Regions from separate parts of the Metabacillus schmidteae genome, predicted to be linked through region 2. Evidence: riboswitches for the same ligand, from Rfam matches in the RefSeq annotation. Region 2 holds a riboswitch; the other holds the start of a gene.
What was found. Region 2 has a riboswitch for lysine ahead of HWV59_RS24090 (Na+/H+ antiporter NhaC family protein). Riboswitches for the same ligand answer to the same signal wherever they lie in the genome.
Positions count from the first base shown of each region.

Region 1: it holds a riboswitch for lysine, as region 2 does, so the genes downstream of both, HWV59_RS20180 (aspartate kinase) here and HWV59_RS24090 (Na+/H+ antiporter NhaC family protein) in region 2, are expected to answer to the same signal.

Region 1 covers NZ_CAESCH010000001.1:4,104,613-4,114,973, forward strand. The annotation lists gene HWV59_RS20145 (MarR family winged helix-turn-helix transcriptional regulator) at 1-158, opposite strand, end outside; gene gerE (spore germination transcription factor GerE) at 433-657, opposite strand; gene HWV59_RS20155 (acyl-CoA thioesterase) at 791-1,258, opposite strand; gene sdhB (succinate dehydrogenase iron-sulfur subunit) at 1,366-2,127, opposite strand; gene sdhA (succinate dehydrogenase flavoprotein subunit) at 2,128-3,891, opposite strand; gene HWV59_RS20170 (succinate dehydrogenase cytochrome b558 subunit) at 3,924-4,532, opposite strand; gene HWV59_RS20175 (YslB family protein) at 4,974-5,456, shown strand; gene HWV59_RS20180 (aspartate kinase) at 5,494-6,723, opposite strand; lysine riboswitch at 6,902-7,084, opposite strand; gene uvrC (excinuclease ABC subunit UvrC) at 7,159-8,937, opposite strand; gene trxA (thioredoxin) at 9,127-9,441, opposite strand; gene HWV59_RS20195 (electron transfer flavoprotein subunit alpha/FixB family protein) at 9,660-10,361, opposite strand, start outside.
Region 2 covers NZ_CAESCH010000002.1:677,192-687,552, reverse strand. The annotation lists gene HWV59_RS24115 (YhcN/YlaJ family sporulation lipoprotein) at 1-426, shown strand, start outside; gene lipA (lipoyl synthase) at 576-1,472, opposite strand; gene HWV59_RS24105 (M23 family metallopeptidase) at 1,794-2,738, shown strand; gene HWV59_RS24100 (methionine/alanine import family NSS transporter small subunit) at 2,775-2,879, opposite strand; gene HWV59_RS24095 (sodium-dependent transporter) at 2,876-4,393, opposite strand; gene HWV59_RS24090 (Na+/H+ antiporter NhaC family protein) at 4,798-6,363, opposite strand; lysine riboswitch at 6,482-6,660, opposite strand; gene yunB (sporulation protein YunB) at 6,736-7,470, opposite strand; gene HWV59_RS24080 (YunC family protein) at 7,558-7,860, opposite strand; gene HWV59_RS24075 (bifunctional metallophosphatase/5'-nucleotidase) at 7,932-9,329, opposite strand; gene HWV59_RS24070 (DUF72 domain-containing protein) at 9,384-10,247, opposite strand.

The sequences.
Region 1 (10,361 bases), on a different contig from region 2:
TTAGTTGAAAGTTCTCCAATTGTTAAGTCCCCATTTTCCCATAACCATTGTAGAGCAACAAATTGTGGAGGAGTTATTTGATAGTCATTTAATATTTCTCGACCCTTTTGTTTAATAATACCGGATATATGACGAAGCGCCTTTTCCAGATCAGCTATTGTTTGTTTTCGATTATTAGCTTGATTAATGCTGTTCACATTTCACCCTCACTTACCTTTTTCTATTACGCATTCTGCTTGGCATTATATATATTTTCCTAGTTTTGTTCATAAATTGCAAGTTAGATATTTTTTGTCCTTTTATAAAATACCAAATTAGAAAAGTTTGGGATAATCGTTAGTTATCAATGGAGAAAGGCATAATTCTCCTTTCTTATTGTACTGTTTTGCAATAAAATAACCGGCTTCCTTGTAAAAGGAGAGCCGGTATTTGTTAGAGCTCGAGTTCACCCATTCGAAGGAGCTCAACAACCGCTTGAGAGCGTCCCTTAACACCAAGCTTTTGCATCGCATTTGAGATATGATTTCGAACCGTTTTTTCACTAATAAAGAGTTCACTAGCAATCTCTTTCGTTGTTTTATCTTGCACTAACAATTCGAATACTTCTCTCTCTCTTTTCGTGAGTAGTGGCTTTGATTGATACTCTTTCTCTTTCAAGTATTGTAACCCTCCTTGCTAAGGTGAGAGCTGGTCTAACGGATGGGTATATATTTAGTCAACATATACTATGTGAAACCGTGAAGCACTGTGACACAATCCATACGGAAAAGATGAGTGACTACGTCCATTTTTATGTAGTCATGACTTTTGCTCCATTAAGAATGCTTTTTTCCTTCTCTGACCATGGAACACTTTTACCTGTATGCTTGGATATCTGTACAATTGCTCCTCGGCCTACAAAAAGACTCTCTCCCTGTTCATTTACCGCTAAATAATGCAGGTCAACAGATGAAGTGCCGACTCTGTTGATTTTTACATATAATGTGATTCTTTCATCAAAGTACGCTTGGTGTAAGTATTCACATTGAAGATCTGCTACAACAGGAATTGTTTCTCCTTCAGTATTTAACCATTTTTGCATCAAGCAAATGCTTTTGAAGAATTCTATCCTTCCTTCTTCAAAGTATGTAAAAGGAGCTGTATTGTTCATATGTCCAAACATATCTGTTTCAGAAAATTTTATTTTTATTAGGTGTGAAAAAGAAAAACTGTTTTTATATTCTTCATTGAAGTTTTCAATAAAGGAAACTTTTTTCATTGCAATCTTCCTTTCAATTTGTTTTACCAATGGTTGTTGCGCTCTAAAAAAGCGCCTTACAAAAAAAGAGACTAACTATTAAATAGTCAGTCTCATACATTCAATTCTTATACTTGGTCGCTACCGAAGAAATTACGGAAAGATTGGATCGCTGTATCTCGGTTTAGTGCTGCAATAGATGTTGTTAAAGGAATACCCTTTGGACATGATTGAACACAGTTTTGAGAGTTACCACAGTTCGCTAAACCACCATCTCCCATAATTGCCTCTAATCGCTCAGAACGATTCATTTCACCAGTTGGGTGTGCATTAAATAGTCTGACCTGAGATAGTGGAGCTGGTCCAATAAAGTTAGATTTACTATTTACGTTAGGACATGCTTCCAAACATACGCCACATGTCATACACTTCGAAAGTTCATAAGCCCATTGACGTTTTTTCTCAGGCATACGTGGTCCAGGTCCTAAATCATATGTTCCATCTACAGGAATCCATGCCTTTACTTTCTTTAATGAGTCAAACATACGTTTACGATCAACTTGCAAATCACGAACCACTGGGAATGTACGCATTGGCTCCAGGCGGATTGGTTGTTCAAGCTGGTCGACTAATGCTGTACATGACTGACGCGGCTTGCCATTAATCACCATTGAACATGCTCCACATACTTCCTCTAAGCAGTTCATATCCCAGTTGATCGGTGTTGTTTGTTTCCCATTAGCATTTACAGGATTACGTCTGATTTCCATTAACGCAGAAATAACGTTCATGTTAGGACGATAAGGAATTTCAAACTTCTCCTGATAAGGGGCTGCTTCTGGTGATTCTTGTCGCGTAATAATAAAATGAACAACTTTATTCTCACTCATTTAGTTTTCCCCCTTTTTGCTTTTTGAATAATCACGTTTTCTTGGTTTGATTAACGAAACATCAACATCGTCATAGCGGAATTCAGGAGCAGTACGGTCACCTGAATACTTAGCCATTGTTGTTTTTAAGAATTCCTCGTCATTACGATCAGGGAATTCAGGCTTATAATGTGCTCCACGACTTTCGTTACGGTTATAAGCTCCAAGTGTTACAACTCGAGAAAGTTGAAGCATATTTTTTAGTTGACGTGTGAATGCCGCCCCCTGGTTACTCCACTTAGCTGTATCATTAATATTGATGTTATCAAATCTTTCAATAAGTTCTTGAATCTTTTCATCTGTTTTTAGAAGTTTATCATTATGTCTAACAACCGTAACGTTATCTGTCATCCATTCTCCTAATTCCTTATGAAGAATATAAGCATTTTCGTTACCATCTAAGCTCATAATATTATTCCACTTCTCTTCTTCCTGCTTAACATGACCTTCAAACAGAGTAGAAGATAAATCATCTGCACTCTTTTCTAAGCCATTGATGTATCTAACAGCATTAGGTCCGGCAACCATCCCACCGTATATAGCTGATAGCAGTGAGTTAGCACCTAAACGGTTAGCCCCATGCATTGAGTAATCACATTCACCTGCAGCAAAAAGCCCAGGAATATTTGTCATTTGATCATAATCAACCCACAGGCCACCCATTGAATAATGAACCGCAGGGAAGATTTTCATCGGTACTTTACGCGGATCATCACCCATGAATTTTTCATAGATTTCGATAATACCACCAAGTTTAATATCAAGTTCTTTTGGATCTTTATGTGATAAATCTAGGTATACCATGTTCTCACCATTAATACCTAGCTTTTGTTCAACACAAACATCGAAAATTTCACGTGTTGCAATATCACGCGGAACAAGGTTACCGTATGCTGGATATTTCTCTTCAAGAAAGTACCATGGTTTTCCATCTTTATATGTCCATACTCGTCCACCTTCTCCACGAGCAGATTCACTCATTAAACGCAGCTTATCATCTCCCGGAATTGCAGTTGGATGGATTTGAATGAATTCACCATTCGCATAATAAACACCTTGTTGATAAACAATTGATGCTGCTGACCCTGTATTAATTACTGAGTTAGTAGATTTACCAAAAATGATTCCAGGACCGCCTGTCGCCATAATAACAGCATCAGATCGGAATGATTCAATTTGCATAGATGTAAGGTTTTGTGCTGTAATTCCACGACAAACCTGATCATCATCTATGATTACACCTAAAAATTCCCAACCTTCATACTTCGTTACAAGACCTGCTACCTCATAGCGTCTAACTTGTTCATCCAAAGCATATAGTAACTGCTGGCCAGTCGTTGCACCGGCAAAAGCTGTACGGTGATGTTGTGTACCTCCAAAACGTCTGAAATCTAGTAAGCCTTCTGGAGTACGGTTGAACATTACACCCATTCGGTCTAATAGATGAATGATCCCAGGTGCTGCTTCAGCCATTGCTTTAACAGGTGGTTGATTTGCTAAGAAGTCCCCACCATATACTGTGTCATCAAAGTGCTCCCAAGGTGAATCTCCTTCACCTTTTGTATTAACTGCCCCATTAATTCCACCCTGTGCACAAACCGAGTGTGATCTTTTAACAGGTACTAATGAAAATAAATCTACTTGAACGCCCGCTTCGGCAGCTTTAATTGTGGCCATCAAACCAGCTAGACCGCCTCCGACGACGATAACTTTACTTTTACTCATTAAGCCCACTCCCTTTAATAGCTAGTACTGGATTAGACGAATGCAAAAATTGCGCGAACACCCACAAATGAAAGTGCTAAAAAGATAGCCAGCGTCACATATGTGGATATGACTTGTGAGCGAGGAGTAACGGTAATTCCCCAGCTTACTGCAAATGACCATAAACCATTAGCAAAGTGGAATACTGTTGAAATGACACCTACTAAATAGAACACAAGCATAAACGGACTACTTAAAATAGAAGCCATCATATCATAATTCACTTCTGCTCCAAGTGCTGCTGCAATTCTTGTTTCCCAAACATGCCAAGCGATAAAGATAAACGTAATAATCCCTGTAACACGCTGTAGCATGAACAACCAATTTCGAAGATAACCGTAATTACTTACATTGTTTTTTGCAGTAAAAGCAATATAAACTCCGTAAATAGCATGGTATAAAATTGGAAGGAAAATAATGACGATCTCTAACACATACCTAAATGGCAACATCTCCATAAAATGTGCAGCTTGGTTAAAAGCCTCTGCACCTCTTGTGGCAAAATGATTGACAATAAGATGTTGGATCAAAAAGATCCCTACCGGAATGACTCCTAGTAATGAGTGCAGTCTACGATTAATAAACTCTCGGTTTCCAGCCATAAAAACTTACCCCCTAGTATCAATTATGCGCTCACTTTGTAATAAACTTTTTTTTTATCTAAATTAATCCTTTCCTACTAAAATTTACTTTTCGTAATATTAGTCATCTATTAAGATTAGTAAATATTACTAGTATGAAACTGACAGTCTATAAAATTATCTGTCTGATTAATTAAGATAAATGCAACAAGTACATTTTACTCCCTTAAAGAAAGAGCGTCAAGAAAACGCGTTCATAAATTACAATTTTTCGACAACTATATTCCTTCATATTTTATTTTATCAATATACATTAAATTTTAATAACCAACTTTAGTAGTTTATTTAAAAAATTTAGGTAATTGTATAGAACATTTGAACGATGTTATCAGTTTTGCTTAATATTACATGTGTTTAACTGTTGTGTTGATATATAATATTAATGAGAAAGAGGGGAATACCGTGAACAAACAAACTGTTGTACTTAATACCGATGAATTAGAACATATTCAATTACCGGCTTTTGGATTTGAATTATTACGGGAAGTGTTAATTCCCGATTTGCTCGGTCAAGACTTTCCTCAAATGCTTTATTGGGCCGGAAAAGGCTTGGCACGAAAATATCCTGTAACTTCACTAGATGAACTTACCAATTTCTTTGAGGTAGCCGGTTGGGGAAACCTAGTTTTACTTCATAACAAAAAAAACGAAATGGAATTTGAATTAAGCGGCGACCTTATTTCAATCCGTTTTAAAAAAGCCAATGAATTTACATTCCAATTAGAGGCAGGATTTATTGCTGAGCAACTACAAATGATGAACAATCATATTACCGAAACCTATGAGCAAGTGAAAAAACGCGCAAATAAAGTCGTGTTTACTGTAAAGTGGGATCATAAGGATGCAATCGAAGAATCTCCATTAGGAAAAAGAAGTCAAAGATAGTTATAAGGGGGGAAATCCCCCTTTTTATCTTGAAAAATTATACTCTTGCAGTTGTTTTTGATAATTCAAACGCAGTATGAAGAATATCAACAGCCGATACCATGTGTTCCTGGGAAATAACGGTTGATACTTTAATTTCAGATGTACTAACCATTTTCACCTCAATGCTTTCTTTAGCTAATACATCAAACATTTCTGCAGCTACTCCTGGATTTGAAACCATTCCTGACCCAACAATTGACACTTTTGCCAGGCCACTTTCAGATTCGATGCGCTCGAATTTAAGCTCATTCTTATGTTGTTCTAAAACTTGCAGTGTATCCTCTAAATCACCTGTTTTAACTGAAAATGATATTGTTGTTTTATTATCACTTGTTGTGTTTTGGATGATAATATCAACATTCACATTATTTTTAGCTAATGTCGTAAAGATTGTAGACAATGTCGTTAATTCATTCGGTAACCCAATTACCGACACTCTCGTCACTTGATCTTCAAACGCAATTCCTCTAACAACTAAATTTTGTTCCATCTCTGTTTCCTCCTCGATCATTGTCCCACGCTCATTTTCCATACTTGATCTTACCTCTAGAGGCACATTATAATTTTTCGCAAATTCAACGGCTCGCGGGTGTAAAACGCCGGCTCCCAAATTAGCTAATTCCAACATCTCATCATAGGAAATAGCATCTAATTTTCTAGCTCCTTTTACAAAACGCGGGTCTGTGGTATATACACCTGTTACATCTGTATAAATATCGCACTTTTCAGCACCTAAGGCTGCAGCCAGAGCAACGGCTGTTGTATCAGATCCACCTCTACCTAAAGTGGTAATTTGTTGATCACTTGATAGTCCTTGAAACCCTGCAACAACGACAATTTTACCTTTACCTAATTCATTTTTTAGTTGCTCAGTTTTAATGTTAGTAATTCTGGCATTTCCATGTGTTGCTTCTGTTTCAATACCAGCCTGCCATCCTGTAAAAGAAATAGCATCATATCCTTTTTCAATTAAAGCCATGGATAACAATGAAATTGTGACTTGTTCCCCAGTTGTTAACAGCATATCCATTTCACGCTTACTTGGCTTAGAAGTCAATTGTGCCGCCAGACTCACTAACTCATCTGTAGATTTTCCCATCGCAGAAACAACAACTACTACATCATTTCCAGCTTCTTTTTCCTGAATAACACGGTTGGCAACATTTAATATTCTGTCAACAGAACCAACAGAAGTACCGCCAAATTTTTGTACGATAATACCCAATGCAATCTCACCTTTCAGTTGTTTTTTTCAATGATCGTTTTATCTGTATTAGACATATGCCGTTAATAAATGAGCAAGAATTGGATACTAGAGATGTTTTTTATCATTGCAAATAACAAAAAAAAGCAATGAGACATAAAACATCCCATTGCGAATTAAACGAATAATTTCGTTTATACAATGAGATAGCTCTCCAAGAACATATCATTTCTTGACAATTTTACATCTATTAAATGTAAAACCAGCAATAAAAGCAAATGGTGCAATTATCACTTCGGCGAACATTCCTTTCACCAGCTGTCATCGGAATCCATTTTCCCTCAAACTGGCTACTCTTAATGGTCGCACCTCTACCATCATTTACAAACTAACGATCAATATCAAATTAATCAAATCTTATCAAACATTCTTTCAAAAGGCAAGACTATATTTTTCCTAACTCTCTTTGTGCAGATGGTCGTAGATCGTTTTAGCAATGTTATCCGGCATACCAGCTTTTTTAAAATCATCCACATTTGCTTCCTTCATTTTTTTTACGGATCCGAAATGCTTTAGTAATACTTTTTTTCTTTGTTCACCAACACCAGGTATATCATCCAATATGGATTGAAACGCATTTTTCCCTCGGAGTTGACGATGAAAGGTAATGGCAAATCGGTGTACTTCATCCTGAATTCTCTGAAGTAAGTAGAATTCTTGGCTGTTTCTCTCAAGCTGAATAAATTCCGGAGGTGATCCGATAATAAGCTCTGAAGTTCGATGCTTATCATCTTTTACTAGACCTGCAACAGGGATATCCAAGCCCAGCTCATTTTCTAACACATCTTGAGCGGCAGATAAATGTCCTTTACCTCCATCAATAATAATGAGATCCGGCAAAGGAAGCTGTTCTTTTAGGACACGGCTGTATCGTCTTCTCACTACCTCGCGCATTGAATCATAATCATCCGGTCCTTGTACATCCCTTATTTTATATTTTCGATAATGTTTTTTGGCAGGCTTCCCATCTTCAAAAACAACCATAGCTGACACAGGATCCGTTCCTTGAATATTTGAATTATCAAAAGCCTCTATTCGATGTGGTGTATGGATACCAAGTTTATCTCCTAAATTTTCAACCGCCTTAATTGTTCGTTCTTCATCTCTATCAATTAATAGGAATTTCTCTTTTAGGGCAATTTTTGCATTTTGATGTGCTAAAAGAATCAAATCTTTCTTTTTACCTCGCTTAGGCTGAAGTGTTGAAACATCCAAAAGCTGCTCAACTAAGTCAAATTCAATGCTATCTGGCAACAGAATTTCCTTAGGAAGGAAATGATTTGATTTAGAATAAAATTGACCTAAATATGTCAAGAATTCTTCCTCAGGGCTATCATATATTGGAAACATCGATACATCTCGTTCTATCAATTTTCCCTGGCGAATAAAAAAGACTTGAACACACATCCATCCTTTATCATAAGCATACCCAAAAACATCCCTGTCCACAAAATCATTTAACGTCATTTTTTGTTTTTCCATTGTTGCTTCGATGTGAAGAATCTGATCCCTAAACTCCTTTGCCCGCTCAAATTCAAGTTCTTCAGCTGCTTTGTTCATCTTGACTGACAATCCCTCTTTAATGCTTTTATAGCCACCATTAAGAAATTTGGCAATTTCCTCTACCATTTGTCTGTTCGTATCTTCTGAAACATCATTAACACATGGTGCTAAACATTGACCCATATGGTAATAAAGGCATACTCGATCAGGAAGAGTCGAACATTTTCTTAACGGATATAAACGGTCTAAAAGTTTAATTGTCTCTCGTGCAGATTGAACATTCGGATATGGTCCAAAGTACTTTCCTTTATCTTTTTTTACTTGTCTTGTGACTAAAAGACGTGGGTGCCGCTCATTCGTAATTTTAATAAACGGATAGGTTTTATCATCTTTTAGCATGACATTATATTTAGGATCGTATTTTTTAATTAAATTTAATTCAAGAATTAAAGCCTCTAAATTAGAAGATGTAATGATATATTCAAAATCAACGATTTCATTTACAAGCCTTAATGTTTTCCCATCATGAGATCCGGTAAAATAAGAACGCACACGATTTTTGAGCACTTTTGCCTTCCCGACATATATGACTGTCCCTTGACGGTCCTTCATAATATAACAGCCTGGTTGATCTGGAAGAAGTGCAAGCTTTTCTTTAATGTGATCTCTCATTAGCAGACACTCCCCTTTTACTATTTCGCTAACGATTAGATAGGCAGTAATCCCCTACTTTAATCCAATAATTAAAATAGCGAATTACTGCCTATAAATAAAATATAATTTATTTTAACATGTTCTCTACAATTCGTCGTTGTAAATAATTTCATTGAAAAAGGATTGACGAGTGTCAATCCCTTTGAATTAGATATGCTTGTTTAATACTTCAGCAAGCGCTTCTTTCGGTTGATATCCAACAGCTTTATCAACAACTTCGCCATCTTTTAATACTAGTAAAGTTGGAATGCTCATTACACCGAATTTCCCAGCAGTTTCCTGGTTTTCATCAACATCAACTTTTACGATTTTCACTTTATCTCCCATATCTGAATCAAGTTCTTCAAGAACTGGAGCAATCATTTTACATGGTCCACACCATGGTGCCCAAAAATCGACTAATACGACACCTTCGTTCGTTTCACCTGAAAATGTTTGATCTGTTACATTTGTAATTGCCATTTGTAATTCCTCCTAATTAGTAAGGGTAAAATATGTTTAAAGTATAGCATTCAGCTGAAAAGTAAGCTAATAATTTGCTTCTTTCTTACTTTCCCCTATGTACCATGAAGAAAAACATGTTTTTTTCAGTCCTGTGAAGCAAATATGAACTCAAGATACTTTGTTTTTTTATTTCAAAGCAATAGAAAAAGCACGCAAAGCTACGTGCTTTTTTTATTTTATGCATGAATGTTTAATTTCCTGAACTCCTCCGTTAGTAAAGGCACAACCTCGAATAAATCACCGACAATCCCGTAATCGGCAACTTTGAAAATATTTGCCTCTGGATCCTTATTAATCGCTACAATAACTTTTGAATTGGACATTCCTGCTAAGTGCTGAATTGCTCCGGAAATTCCACACGCAATATATAAATCTGGTGTGACAACTTTACCTGTTTGACCAATCTGCAGTGAATAGTCACAGTAATCTGCGTCACATGCTCCACGAGAAGCCCCTACGGCTCCACCAAGCACACTTGCTAATTCCTTTAATGGTTCAAAACCTTCTTCACTTTTTACACCACGTCCACCGGCAATGACTACCTTTGCCTCTGAAAGATCCACACCTTCTGATGCTTTCCGAACAACTTCTTTCACGATTGTTCTTAAATCTTTTATCTCAACAGAAAGTGAGGAGGTTTCACCACTTCTTGCTTCATCCTTTTCAAGTGGATTAATGTTATTTGGACGTATTGTGACAAAAATCATCCCATCCGTTACAATTTTCTTTTCAAAAGCTTTTCCAGAATAAATTGGACGTGTAAAGACTATATTACCTCCAGCTACTTCAATCGCTGTTGCATCTGAGACTAATCCGGAGTTTAGTTTGGCAGCTATCTTTGGAGACAAATCTTTTCCTAATGAAGTATGACCAATTAC
Region 2 (10,361 bases):
GTAGCCAATACGATTAGCAGTCTGAGCGTTCAGTTGCCCAATGTAAATGATGTGGCCACATTAGTAACAGATGAAGAGGTATTAGTCGCTTATGAAACAGACTCAAAAAATCGTAACGACACAGCTGACCAAGTGAAAAAGACAGCATTATCTGTTGTTCCGCGTTATTATCACGTGTACGTGTCAGATAATCCAAATATGATACAACAAATCCAAGCATACAGTCCACTTGATTCTACAAGCCGTGACATTGATGAAATCTTAACCGATACGATTCACAAAATGCTTGAATCTCCACAAGGACGTGCTCTCAACAAAGGAGAAAATGCAAATGGTGAGGGTTATGGTGAAATGAATGAGGATATCGATGACGATATGAAAGATGATTACGAACGTGTCCGTTATGAGAAAGAGAAAATGCAATAGTTTTGAAAGGTGGGCTGCCCTCAGGGTGGTTCACTTTTTTTATTTTTCGCCAGAAACGCTGATAAATCCCAAAATCCGCTGATATACTTTAGATTTAACCTATTAAAAAAAGGTATAGAAACCAAAATTAAGTTTCTATACCCTTTTAATTAAGCCTGTGCTTGTTTTTGTTTAGCTGCTGCGTTTACTTGCTCATCTGCATGGTAGGAAGATCGAACAAGTGGACCTGCTTCACAGTGACTGAAGCCTTTACTTAGCGCAATTTCCCTTAGTTCTGCAAATTCATCCGGATGATAGTACTTTTGAACCTTTAAGTGCTTTTTCGTTGGTTGCAAATATTGACCAATTGTCATAATGTCAACATCGTTTGCTCTTAAATCATCCATTGTTTCAATGATTTGCTCTTTTGTTTCTCCTAACCCGATCATTAGGCTCGATTTTGTTGGAATTTGCGGCTGCATTTCTTTCGCACGCTTTAAAAATTCCAATGAGCGGTCATATTTTGCACGTGCACGAACCCTTGGAGTAAGCTCGCGAACTGTTTCAATATTATGATTTAAAATGTCAGGCTTTGCATCCATCAAAATTTTAAGGTTTTCATACACTCCACCCATATCAGACGGTAGCACTTCAATCGTAGTAAATGGGCTTTTGCGTCGAATAGCACGCACTGTTTCAGCAAACACATTTGCCCCACCATCTTTTAAATCATCACGGGCTACTGCTGTTACAACTGCATGCTTCAGATTCATAAGCGCAACAGAATCTGCTACGCGTTCCGGTTCTGCTAAATCAAGTTCTGTTGGAAGACCTGTTTTAACTGCACAGAATCTGCAGGCACGTGTACAAACCGCACCTAATATCATAAATGTTGCAGTACGACGAACTGCCCAACATTCATGAATATTCGGGCATTTTGCTTCTTCACAAACAGTGTGAAGATTTTTCTCCCTCATTAATTTCTTTAAATCTGTATAATTTTCATTCGTATTAAGTTTTATTTTTAACCATTCTGGCTTACGTAAATATTCTTCTTTCTTCGCCATCAGATTCATCTCCAATATGTATTCTATATAAACTAACTGACAAAACATTACTATATACGTTTACCACTTTATCACAACGTTTGGTATGGGACAAGGAAAAGACGTGTATGTAATTTCTAACATTTTCTATTTATGAAATAGCTATTGAAAACCAAACTATAAAAAGAAACTTATGGGTACTGATTCATTAGTTTTCCTTATTCCGAGTAAAACAATCTATCGGCTGTTACCAAAAGAATATAAGGAAAGGAGCTCATTACTGTGAAAAAAGTGGGAACACTCATTATCATCTTTATGGTGATTCAACTTTCAGTTCAAACGATGGTCTTTGGAGCTGAAAAGACAGATCAACTAAAAGAAAACGAAAAGCTAATGAGCTTATATAAAAAAGTTGAAACCGTTACATCTATCCCATGGTATGTACTAGCTGCTGTTGATCAATATGAAAGAAATGTTCGTCACTCAAGGAAGGATATCCCCAAAGCAGAAGGATCAATTGAAATATATATTAAACCGGAAGTATGGGCGGGTCCTTTAAATCCAAATTTAGATGATAAAAATCCTGCTAGTATAGGACTCTTTGGTGGAATTGGTGAAGATGGAAATGGAGACAAACTTGCCGATCCAAAAAATGATGAAGATGTTTTATATTCATTTGCCCATTACCTGCAATCTTATGGATCTGACTTAGAAAACTTAAAGATAGGCTTATGGGATTATTACCAACGCGACCAAACTGTTGGGATTATTTTAGGTCATTTAAAATTGTATAAACAATATGGTCATTTAGATCTAGGCAAGCATACCTTCCCTGTTCCGCTTGGTCATAATTTTAGTTATAAAAACACATGGGGTGATGCCCGCGGCTGGGGAGGCAGAAGAATTCATGAAGGAACAGATATTTTTGCCAACTATGGTGTTCCTGTAAAGTCCACATGTTATGGAGTCATTGAAATGAAGGGGTGGAACCGCTTCGGAGGCTGGAGAGTTGGAATTCGTGATATCGACAATACTTATCATTATTTTGCTCACCTAAATGGTTTTGCAGACGGCCTTAAAGTAGGACAGATTGTAGAGCCTGGTCAGTTAATTGGATCTGTAGGAAGCTCCGGCTATGGTCCTCCAGGAACAGCAGGAAAGTTCCCACCGCATTTACATTATGGATTATATAAAGATAATGGTCGAACAGAATGGTCATTTGATCCTTTTCCACATCTTAAATCATGGGAAAGAGCTGATCGAGCTGAAAGACGAAGAAAAAAATAAGAGGCTGAATTCTATAACAATCAGCCTCTTTTCTTATTATTTTCTTTTCGATTTTACCACAGCATTCGTAATACTTGCTGCCATTCCGCCCCATATAATGACCATACCAATAATCATCATTGCAATTGCACTTCCACTCATGACTGTGATGCCCCCTTGTTCTTTGACGTAGAAAGTGATTGATCAACTTTATTTCGTTTAATTGTGAATAGAACACCAACTAGCATGGCGCCAATTGCTACAGTCCATCCCCAGCTAAATAAGAATCCTAAAGGGTAGTCTCCGTACGGTGCTGTTAAGTTGTTACGCAGATTATCAAACATCATATAGCCTAACACAATTGGTGTAATGACACCCAAGCAAATTCTCCACCATGCTCCAATTTGAATATCAGACATTGAGTTTGCATGAGATTGAAGATTTTTAAGTTCTTTAACAAACCAAGCAATTGCAATTACTTCAAATAAACCTGCCATTGCTACACCGAATTGATTAATAAAATAGTCGACTGAATCTAGGAAGTATAAACCGCCTTTGGTTGCAAAAATTAAAGATACTAAAGCTGATAACCCTCCACCAAATGCAACAGCTTTTGTTCTTGATACATTGAACTTTTCTTGCACACCTGCTACAAATGTTTCCACAATTGAAATTAAAGATGATAAGCCTGCAAGTACTAACGAGCCAAAGAATAAAAATCCAAACAGTCCATTAAGAGCTGGGAACTCGTTAATAATTTGCGGAAATACAACGAATGCTAAACCTACACCAGCTGACACGACTTCACTAACTGGAACACCCTGTTGTGCTGCCATAAATCCTAGTGCACTGAATACTCCAATACCCGCTAATAATTCAAAGGCTGAGTTACTGAAGCCTGTAATAAATGCGTTATTTGTAATATCTGATTTTTTCGGTAGGTAGCTCGAATAAGTAATCATAATAGCAAATGCGATTGATAAACTAAAGAATATTTGACCGTACGCTGCTACCCAAACTTTACCATCAGCAATTTTGCTCCAGTCAGGCTTAAAGAAAGCATCTAACCCTGCTGCAGCTCCTTCTAGCGTTAATGCACGAACAACGATAATACCAAATAAAATAACTAGTGCCGGAATGAAAATTTTGTTCGCTACTTCGATACCTTTTTTAACTCCTGCAAAAAGAACACCTAATGCAACAACCCAAACAATGACCAATGGTATCAGTACTCCTGGTACTAACCCTCCAAATTGTCCAGGTGTTTCAGCCAATTGTAAATATTCACCAAATAAGAATCCTTCTGTGTCTGATCCCCAGTTTAAATTGAAAGAGAACACTGAATAAGACATGGCCCACGCAATAATAACTGCGTAATAAGTTGATATAACAAATGAAATGGCAACTTGCCACCAACCAATCCACTCAGAACCTTTGCTCATTCTTCCTAAAGACATAGGAGCTGAACCGCGATATTTATGACCGATTGTAAACTCCATAACAAGTAATGGGATACCAGCCGTTAAAAGTGCGAATAAGTATGGAATGAAGAATGCTCCTCCTCCATTTTCATAAGCTGTTGCCGGGAATCTCCAAATATTACCTAAACCTACTGCAGAACCAACGGCCGCTAAAATAAATCCTGCCCTTGTCCCCCACTGTGGGCGATTTTCCATAGTTTTTCCTCCTCTTTTGTTTCTCTTTTTTAAAAAGTGGAAACAATTAGAAATTAATTAATTTTCTGATTATTTATTTTAATCTATACATAGTATAAATGGACTTTATTCCTATGTCTATAAAAAATTTTGAAAAAATACTATTTTAAGATGATATTTTCAGAAATTTTAAATAGTTCAAAAGAAATATGGAAATAGTTTATACACCATATTAATTTTTAATCATTTTCTTTATTTATTTAGCTCATAAAAGTGTAGAAGGAATTTTTCACTTAAAAAATACTTTTACTATTTACCATTTTTATCATAATACTTTTTTTTCTTACAGCTAAATTACTATTGAATTCATAATAAATCATTAGAAGAAATTGGATACTCTTCTGGAAACCAACAAAAAGAGAGAGCTAAGCCCTCTCTTTAACCACTTGTTTTTGTTTTCTTGCTAGTATGGTAATGAATGCGCCCAACAATAGAATAATACTTATAAACCCAATAATACTGCTTCCTGTTAATCCTAAAACGAGATAACCGATCGCAGCTATTCCACCACCAGTTATTGCATACGGCAACTGTGTCATCACGTGATCGATGTGGTGACTCCCTGCACCTGTCGAGGATAGGATAGTTGTATCGGAAATCGGTGAACAATGGTCTCCGAGTACTGAACCTGCAAGAACTGCTGCCATTGCCGGAAGTAGCATATTAATATCCGTTGCAGCTGTAATTTCTCCTGCAATTGGTAGCATAATTCCAAATGTACCCCAAGATGTTCCTGTTGCAAATGCCATAAATGCAGCGAGAACAAACATAACTACCGGTAAATAAGATAGATTTAAGTTAGATTTTTCTACAAGTCCTGCCAGATATTCACCAGTACTCAATTGACCGATAAGATCTACGATAACCCATGCAAATAATAGAATATAAATGGCCGGCAGCATGGATTTAATTCCTTCTTTCAATGCTAAAGGTAAATAATTACCTTTAATTCCTCTCGCTAAAAACAAGATAATGGTAACAACTAAGCCAAAAAGACCACCATATAATAGTGAAGCAGATACATCAGTGTTCTCAAAAATGGTGAAGATTGTTACATCTGTTTTATCTTCAATCGCACTATATCCTGTATACAACATAGATGCAACAGTCCCAATAATGAGAGATATGATTGGCCAAACAAGGTTGCCAACTGTCCCTTTGTCACTTGATGGTAAGTCTTCTTTCACATCACCAAGTACCTCTTTCGATGGATCAACAACTTGTCCTGTCTCAATTGCTCGATTTTCGTGGACTTTCATTGCACCGATATTTATGTTAAACATAGCAACAGCAAAAACTAAAATAAGCGCTGCAAACACATAATAATTCATCGGAACCAGCATCATAAAAGCGCCAAGAGGAGTATATTCTGTTACTCCATGTGTTGTTAAAATTGTCGCAATCATCGCGATAATATAGGCTCCCCAACTAGAAACAGGAGAAATTACACAAACTGGTGCAGAAGTTGAATCAATAATATAAGCAAGTTTTGCTCGTGAAACTTTTTGGCGATCTGTAATTGGACGACTAACTTGTCCAACTGCAAGTGCATTAAAATAATCGTCAATAAAGATTAAAATTCCAAGAAACGCTGCTGTTAATTGTGCACCAGCACGGGTCTTCACACGTTTTTGAGCCCACTCTCCAAAAGCACGGCTTCCACCTGAGATAGAAATAAGGGCTGTAATGATTCCTAAAAGAAGTAAAAATAGGAGAATGTAAACATTCCATGTATTCAATTCACCATCAGAAATAAAGATAGCCTTAATTGCCTCTAAGATTACTAATCCTGAATCAGTAATTGAAAAATCTTTAAGGATTAAAGCTGCGGAAACAATTCCGACTCCAAGAGAAAGTAAAACTCTTCTCGTTATAACGACCATTAATATGGCAATAATAGGTGGAATAATAGAAAAAATAGTGCCTGACATGATGCAAAAAAGCCTCCCGTATTTTATTATGGAAGGCTCTGACGTTGATAGTTGAGTAATAATAGAAAATAACGATCATTACTCTTGTTTTTAGAATAATGCTATGTTATCCTCCATCTCGATCAGTAGCCCTCCATTATAGATTTCTATAATGACAGTATTACCTTTATTTAAAGTAATACCAGCAAATGCAACCTGACTAGCAAACATTTACTTCGGCAAAAAACCCTTTCCAATATGATCTTCGATGTCATACTCACATATTGTACTCTTGTTTTTTGCGCCTCTACCTCATCATGAGATAAGGTGATGAAAGGTCAATATTTATTTAACATAAATCATTCTACTAGAATAGTTTAATAAGTACAACTATTATTTTTTTGGTAATTCTATGGAATGGTCTGCACCTTCGTCACCACTGTTATAATATTCAGGTACTTCTCCTTGCTCGGTTTGAATCACAACCGGAATCGTATTTACTGCTTTTACCACATCTGTAGCAAACGGAATGACTACCTGTACACTTACCTCTACAAATATACCGATCTCATGAACGGCATTATTAATTCCATATTCCTTTGTCGATGTTTTAATATCAGTAAATACATCTCCTATTAAATAGTACTCAATTGGTATTCCAGGTCCGAGTGTACTTAATATAGAGTTTCCTGTGATCTTACCTAAAGGAATTTCATAAATGATTCCATTATCTCCGTCTGTGTTAGGTGTCATTCCATGGAAATTATTCCTCTCTATTTCACCGAGCTTTTTTGTGACATTATCGGTTACTCTTTTCTTAACCATTGCAACAGCTCGTTGATTAAATGTAAATGAATTTACATTTCCTTCAGAGTCCTTATCAATCTTAACTAAATTCTCTTGTTCCTCATTCGTCATAATTTCTTCTTCAACCGCATCATGAATGATTGTGGTTGCTACTTTATTCGCCTCTAACTTTGCAATTTTCATCATCGTGGATTCAATCTGGACATTTACAATCCAAAAGCTGACAGAGGTTAGTAATATAAAAATAACACATGTTAATAATACAACATATCGAAAAGGTAAAGGCCCTCTACGCGGGCGTCGTCCGCGAAATTTAGCCAAAACAAATCCCTCCTTTACAAGCTATGTTTATGCATGTATGGAGGGATGTACGCTAATTTTTTATTTTATTTTTCTCTCGAAGTTGCCCTATATCATCTTAAGTAAAGCATCTTTTCCTTTTGTTCCAACGGTAATTCCACGTGTTTCAGCCTCATATGTGACTGATTCTAAAGGTGCCTCAAGAAGCTGTTCAATTGTGCGAACCCCTACAGCACGCCCTGCAATAATTCCCCTATCTTTAAGCTTTTCATTTAATAAAGCGACATCAAGTGCGCCGCACATAATATATCCCTTTTCGTTTGTTATTGCCATAAAATTTGTCTTTGGCAATGCAACCGTAATAGCAGTAAATTGGTTTCCATCAATGACAATTGGTGTCATAGTCACCATCTTCTCTACACTCCTTTCTTGTTATATTTTTATGAACTAAGAAAGGATACGTGTAGATAATTGCCTATACTTTAGTTGGATTTCCTGCCTAATTTCCAGGCTAATAAATCTCGCAGAAGTTCAGGCATATAGAAGATTTTCTTTTCAGCATGACTGATTTCGGGAAATAATGGACCAAGTGTGAACATGTCAATTGTTGCGACTCCATAAATGCGATCTTCTTGGATCGGTTCACCGTTTATGAAGATATCTGTTACATGCTCTTTTCCATCCAGTAACACTTTCATACGGACGTCAATCCCTTCAAATACCATTCGTCCCATTACTTTTCCTCTAAATCCTAATCCCTTTAACTTTAATTGTTCCATCTTTTCATCTCTAGATTGGACAATTACTTCTTTCAATACATCTCCTTTTAGGAAAACTTTGCAAGGATTAATAGGATGCGGACAAATACGATGAAGATCCTTTCTTGTCACAGGTCCTACTTGCAGAGGTTCTAAAATGATTCCCGAATTCACCATCGCTACTTCACCATCACACCACTCCTTAATGGCTTGTACAAGAAGCTTTGGAAAAGTAGAGTCATGAAACCAATCAAGAGATAAATTTTCGCTAGATATACCGACAACTTCTGAAAGAATTTGATCACTACTCATACTCATTTGCTGTAACCACTGGACAGTCTCTTTACATACCTTCTTTTCGTGTTCCATAGGATAAAGAGTTGCTTTATGAGTCTGGATCTTTTTTTCTTCTGTATTAATAGTTAAGGATATATGACCAATATATTGACCGTATTTTCCAGCTCCCGCTATAAGAGTTTGGTTAATTTCTTTTCCCTCTGGGAGCACATGATGAGTATGTCCACCTATGATGACATCAATGTCCGGAAACTCATTTGCAATGATTTCATCATCACTAATTCCTAAATGGGAAAGTAGAATAATGATATCTACTTGATCCCTAACCTGCTGAATCGTTTCTGTTAAACTTTGAAAAGGATCTTTTATTTTCCAGCCTAATAATTCATAAAACTTCTCATAAAAGACAGTTACACCTAATAAAGCCATTTTCATACCATTATGTAAAGTTACTATATGATATGGGACTACCCATTTCGGTCTTTCTCCTAACTCAGTATACAAATTTGAAAGAATGACCGGAAACTGTGCTTGCTCATAAAGTGTGTCAAGATCATCATGTGAAAACGTAATTCCTTCGTTGTTTCCAATTGTCACAGCATCATACTCTAAATGGTTTAATAAGTGAACATTCGCCTTGCCTTTTGTTGCCTCGGTAATTGGATGAAATCGATCTGCATGATCGCCAATGTCGAGTAAAATCATTTGTTCCTGCTGCTCTTTGTGATCGTTCTTTTTTGTCTTAAGAAACTGAACAATAGAAGGCCAGTTTTCAAAATGACTATGTAAATCGTTCGTATGATATAGGTGGACTGTCTCTAACATATTCCTCTCTCCTTATTTCATATGCCAGCTACACGAGGCCACACAAAGATTATCTTAGTCTTCATCTGAAAACAAGCTTAATTGTTTTTCAGCAAGTCCTGAGTAATGTATTCCAAGTAGTGAAATCATCATCTTTGCATTCTCTGCAGCGTCACCACCAGAGTTATTATTAAAAAGCATAAAGATCGTCTCTGTATGGCTTTTGATTTTTGATAGATGCTCTTGCCATTCTTGTAATTCCTGTTCATTATATTTGTATAAATATCGTACATCCCGCCAATCATCACCGTTTGCAGGCTTATTCCAGCCATAAACATTACGACCATGAAGTCTTATTAAGGTTTTATGAGGATTTGTAGGATGTAATACGGTGGGTATGGATCTTTCACCAGCTTGCGGTTCATCGACGATGCTATGAATCCAGTCCTCCATCTCCATAAATTGCAAGGTTTTTTCATAGTACGTTGGTGAAAACCAGGATCGATTTCGAAATTCAAGCGCAACCTCTGTATCCCCCATTTTTTCTCTGCACCATTTTAAATATTCTACATTCTCTTTTGTACATGAAAACCATGGTGGAAATTGAAAAAGTACCATTGCAAGCTTTTTAGATGCTTTTAATGGCTCTAATGACTTTAGATAAGCATTGAACATGTCGATTTTATGATCAAAAGGAATCTCACCACGAAGATGCCCAGTCATCCCTTGATAGGCTTTTGCAATAAATTGAAAACCTTCTGGTGTATCTCTGACCCATTTTTCCATATTACGCTCAGGTTGAATAGCATAAAATGTAGAATCAATTTCGACCGTTGGAAAATGAGCAGCATATTCCTGTAATTTTGTTGTTGTATTTGAGTTAACGTAGAGAGAATCGTGATCTCCCCAGCCAGTTAATCCTATTTGAATGGTTGACATTCTAAAATCACCCTGGGATAAAGTTTTAGATTACCTACTCATACTATACCATGACTGGAAAAGATAGAAAAACGGGACCGACACAATTGTCAGTCCCGTTTTATTTATTTGATA